One region of the Lysinibacillus sp. NPDC047702 genome, then DNA from elsewhere that is predicted to be linked to it. Evidence: a T-box and tRNA genes for the amino acid it is inferred to sense, from the RefSeq annotation. Region 1 holds a T-box; the other holds one or more tRNA genes.
The links. A T-box is a leader RNA that pairs with one kind of tRNA and senses whether it is charged. The one in region 1 lies ahead of ileS (isoleucine--tRNA ligase), so its partner is inferred to be a tRNA-Ile.

Region 1 (2,242 bases):
AAGTACCCTTCGCTAACTTCTTTAAAGCCATAATACTATTTGGTGCTTCTTCATGACCACAATCCTGACAAATCCATACGTTAAGGGGTGTACCCCAATAACGATTACGACTAATATTCCAGTCCACTAAATTTTCTAAGAAATTTCCGAATCTACCGTGTTTAATATGCTCTGGATACCATGTGACCTGCTCATTATTTTCTAATAGCTTTTCTTTTAATGCTGACATTTTAATAAACCAGCTATCTGTTGCATAATAAAGTAAAGGTGAATCACAGCGCCAGCAATGAGGATAGCTATGCTCATATTTTTCCTTATCAAACAGTAGCTCCTTTTTGGCAAGCAATTTAATAATGTCAACATCGCATTCTTTGACAAATTTACCGACTAGCTCTGGCACCTCTCCTGTATAACAACCTTTTCCATCCACAACATTGACAAATGACAGACCATTTTGTTGAACAGTTTTATAATCGTCCTCTCCATAAGCAGGTGCAATATGCACGATGCCGGTTCCACTATGCTCTGTCACATAATCAGCTAGTACAACATTATGCCCTTTATCAACTGTAACGTATGAAAAAGGTGGGATGTAGGACACACCTTCAAATTCATGACCATAATGTTCACTTAACACTTCCACCGGTTCAGTAAAAACCTTATTGACAAGTGATTTTGCTAGAATATACACTTTTTCCCCCTGCTTCACACGCACATACGTAAGCTCTGGGTTCATTGCTAACGCAACATTAGCAGGTAATGTCCATGGCGTTGTTGTCCAGCCAAGAAAATATTCGTCCTTATCCTTGAGCTTAAACATCGCTGTTACAGATAAATCCTTAACATCCTTATAGCCCTGTGCCACTTCATGAGAGCTTAAAGATGTTTGACAGCTAGGGCAATATGGTGACACTCGATGCCCTTTATATAAAAGCTTTTCCTTGTGCACATGGCTTAAAATATGCCATACGGACTCGATATACTCATTACTAAGTGTTAAATAGGGATCATCCATATCAATCCAATAGCCTAGTTGTTCTGTAAAGGAGCGCCATTTCTTCTCATAGGTAAAGACGCTTCCTTTACACTCCTGGATAAATTGTTCAACACCATATTTCTCAATTTCTTGTTTACCAGAGATACCCAGCTTTTTTTCTACCCCTAATTCTACAGGTAAACCATGTGTATCCCATCCAGCTTTACGTTCGACTAAATAGCCTTGCATGGTTTTATAGCGAGCAACGACATCTTTAATTGTTCTACCAAATGCGTGACCCACATGGGGTAATCCATTCGCTGTTGGTGGCCCTTCGTAAAATACAAAAGGCTTGTTGCCAGAACGATTCGCAACAGTTGCCTGGAACGTTCCTTCTTGCTCCCATAATGCACGAATCCTTAACTCTCTTTCTACAGTTGTTTCTTTTTTCTTTTCCACTTGCATGTGACTTCCTCCTATACAATCCATTTGTATAAAAGGCATACAAAAACCCCGTCCCAAGCAAGGGACGGGGTTAACCGCGAATACCACCCTAATTCTATTGACGCATCGTTCAATAGCACTCAGCAACGTACAATCATACGTGTTCTTTTTAACGGTAGACACCCGGATTAACCTACTATGTTCGGCTAATCTTCTCAGAGAGGATTTTCATGTAACATTTGCACACCGACTTTCACCATAAATGTCGGCTCTCTGTAGAACAAAATGAAACATTACTCTTTCTCATCAACGAATTTGTATGCTTTTATTGTCATTCATCTTAACAAAGTAATTTTTGCCTGTCAACAATTTCAAAATACTAAAAATGCCTCTAGACATGCCTCAATACTTTTATGAAATAAATACTGTATTATGAAGCCTGCCACTTGTTATGTATTATCGCAGATTGTAAAAGTTCGGCTTGCTCTTCTTGCTGCTCTATTTTTAATGTCCTTAAGAATGTTTAACCATTTTCATGAAGTACCATGTTCTCTCCTTATTCTTGATTCAAATGCCATAATTTTTTTAATGGTATATCTGCTAATTTATAACCATATTTCTGATACAACATTCGATCTACTGCAATTTCTGGCCACTCCAAATAAAATTTCACAACCACGTTACAATGGGCAAGTGCTAAATGATTTGTGAAACGCTTTGCATAATCATCTAAAACTTCTTTATGTTCCTTTTTTACACCGATTTCAGAAAAAATGCTAACTGATACATAGTTTGTCCGTTGAGCATCTTCATCAATGATAG
Region 2 (2,242 bases), on a different contig from region 1:
GCACCATTCCCTTGGAGGGGTAGCGAAGTGGCTAAACGCGGCGGACTGTAAATCCGCTCCTTAGGGTTCGGCGGTTCGAATCCGTCCCCCTCCACCATTTTAGGGGCATAGTTCAACGGTAGAATAGAGGTCTCCAAAACCTTTGGTGTGGGTTCGATTCCTACTGCCCCTGCCAGGTATTGAGGTACTCGTTCATATACAGCTGTTATCATATATAGTGGCGATTGTGGCGAAGTGGTTAACGCATCGGATTGTGGTTCCGACATTCGTGGGTTCGATTCCCATCAGTCGCCCCATTTTAAAATTGGGGTATAGCCAAGCGGTAAGGCAACGGATTTTGATTCCGTCATGCCTAGGTTCGAATCCTAGTACCCCAGCCATTCATTTCTTAATTTGAGCCATTAGCTCAGTTGGTAGAGCATCTGACTTTTAATCAGAGGGTCGAAGGTTCGAGTCCTTCATGGCTCATCATTTTTATAGATACATATGCGCCCGTAGCTCAATTGGATAGAGCGTCTGACTACGGATCAGAAGGTTATGGGTTCGACTCCTGTCGGGCGCGCCATATTATGATTTCGGAATGTAGCTCAGCTTGGTAGAGCACTTGGTTTGGGACCAAGGGGTCGTAGGTTCGAATCCTGTCATTCCGACCATCTTTATTTTATTTGGGGCCTTAGCTCAGCTGGGAGAGCGCCTGCCTTGCACGCAGGAGGTCAGCGGTTCGATCCCGCTAGGCTCCACCATTTTAATATTTTTGGAGGTATACCCAAGTCTGGCTGAAGGGATCGGTCTTGAAAACCGACAGGCGGGTAACACCGCGCGGGGGTTCGAATCCCTCTACCTCCTCCATTTCGGGTCAGTAGCTCAGTTGGTAGAGCATTAGATTGAAGCTCTAAGTGTCGGCGGTTCGATTCCGTCCTGACCCACCATTATTTGCGGGTGTAGTTTAATGGTAAAACCTCAGCCTTCCAAGCTGATGTCGTGAGTTCGATTCTCATCACCCGCTCCAAAATGGGCCTATAGCTCAGCTGGTTAGAGCGCACGCCTGATAAGCGTGAGGTCGATGGTTCGAGTCCATTTAGGCCCATCATTATTCCGAAGTAGCTCAGTTGGTAGTAGCACCTGACTGTTAATCAGGTTGTCGCAGGTTCGAGTCCTGCCTTCGGAGCCACGGCCCGTTGGTCAAGTGGTTAAGACACCGCCCTTTCACGGCGGTAACACGGGTTCGAATCCCGTACGGGTCATCAAGCATGTAGCACAGTTGTGTGTTACATGCTTTTTTCTTTATGTATGTCAATCAATTGCCTTATAAAATAGTGAAATTATAAGCCAAAAATTATAATACCATCCTAAATGAAACCATGGTCATTTGAGAGGAATAATCATAGTGCATTAGAAAGTGCGATCCTGCACTAGATAGAGCCAATTAATGAATCTGTAGACAGTTCAAAGTCTGAGGTAAATAATTTTAATTTTATAAAGAAGAAATCATTTGTGTGGGTTAATTAAGCCTTGAAACACAAGGTGAAGACTTACAATTTAAATCATATAAATAAATGACCAGTACTCACTTTAAATGAGTAACTGGTCATTTTTGCTTACATCAACAATACATTATTTCTTTGCCTACCTATTAACATAATCAGATACTATGAGAGCACCTAAATGATTTGGTTTCTATACATTACTTTATTTACATTATGTCTTACGGTCTTATGACCAGCTTTAGTACCTTTACCAATAGCTATAAGCATAACATCTAAATACCTTTCGGAAATATTTAAGATTTCTTTTAATTTCTTAGAATCATAGCCTGACATAGTGATTGTCTCAAAACCAGCTTCATTTGCTAACAAAATTAATGACATTGACGCAAGACTTACATCTCTAGTTAATTCTAGTTCTAGATCTTCTTTAGATTTATTTTCATAATAATTTATGGCAGCATTCGCTAGATAATCTCTTAGTGATTCATCAAAATAACCTGCCTGAAAGCCTTCTTCATGTATCTTAATAATATTATCTTTATCAAATGCCTGATAATCACCTAACATAACAATTAATGTTGAAGCCTCTATCACTTGTTGTTGATTAAAGGCTATAGGCAATAATAAATTTCTTAAATCTGGTTCATCAATAATTAAGTATCGAGTAGCTTGAATATTATTTCCATTAGGTGACTTACTTGCACTTTCAATTAATGAGGTTAGAATTTCTGAACTAATTTTATAACTTGGATCAT

Region 2: it has a tRNA-Ile gene. The T-box ahead of ileS (isoleucine--tRNA ligase) is inferred to sense a tRNA for this amino acid. The anticodon was not compared.

The regions. Positions count from the first base shown of each region.
Region 1 is NZ_JBNNMG010000031.1:44,875-47,116, reverse strand. Features, by position in the region: gene ileS (isoleucine--tRNA ligase) at 1-1,441, opposite strand, end outside; T-box leader at 1,499-1,739, opposite strand; gene ACQKIM_RS15510 (hypothetical protein) at 1,977-2,242, opposite strand, start outside.
Region 2 is NZ_JBNNMG010000086.1:619-2,860, forward strand. Features, by position in the region: tRNA gene ACQKIM_RS25370 (tRNA-Thr) at 1-6, shown strand, start outside; tRNA gene ACQKIM_RS25375 (tRNA-Tyr) at 14-97, shown strand; tRNA gene ACQKIM_RS25380 (tRNA-Trp) at 102-175, shown strand; tRNA gene ACQKIM_RS25385 (tRNA-His) at 221-296, shown strand; tRNA gene ACQKIM_RS25390 (tRNA-Gln) at 306-380, shown strand; tRNA gene ACQKIM_RS25395 (tRNA-Lys) at 396-468, shown strand; tRNA gene ACQKIM_RS25400 (tRNA-Arg) at 489-565, shown strand; tRNA gene ACQKIM_RS25405 (tRNA-Pro) at 577-653, shown strand; tRNA gene ACQKIM_RS25410 (tRNA-Ala) at 668-743, shown strand; tRNA gene ACQKIM_RS25415 (tRNA-Ser) at 757-849, shown strand; tRNA gene ACQKIM_RS25420 (tRNA-Phe) at 854-929, shown strand; tRNA gene ACQKIM_RS25425 (tRNA-Gly) at 936-1,009, shown strand; tRNA gene ACQKIM_RS25430 (tRNA-Ile) at 1,014-1,087, shown strand; tRNA gene ACQKIM_RS25435 (tRNA-Asn) at 1,095-1,171, shown strand; tRNA gene ACQKIM_RS25440 (tRNA-Glu) at 1,173-1,244, shown strand; gene ACQKIM_RS25445 (nitroreductase family protein) at 1,662-2,242, opposite strand, start outside.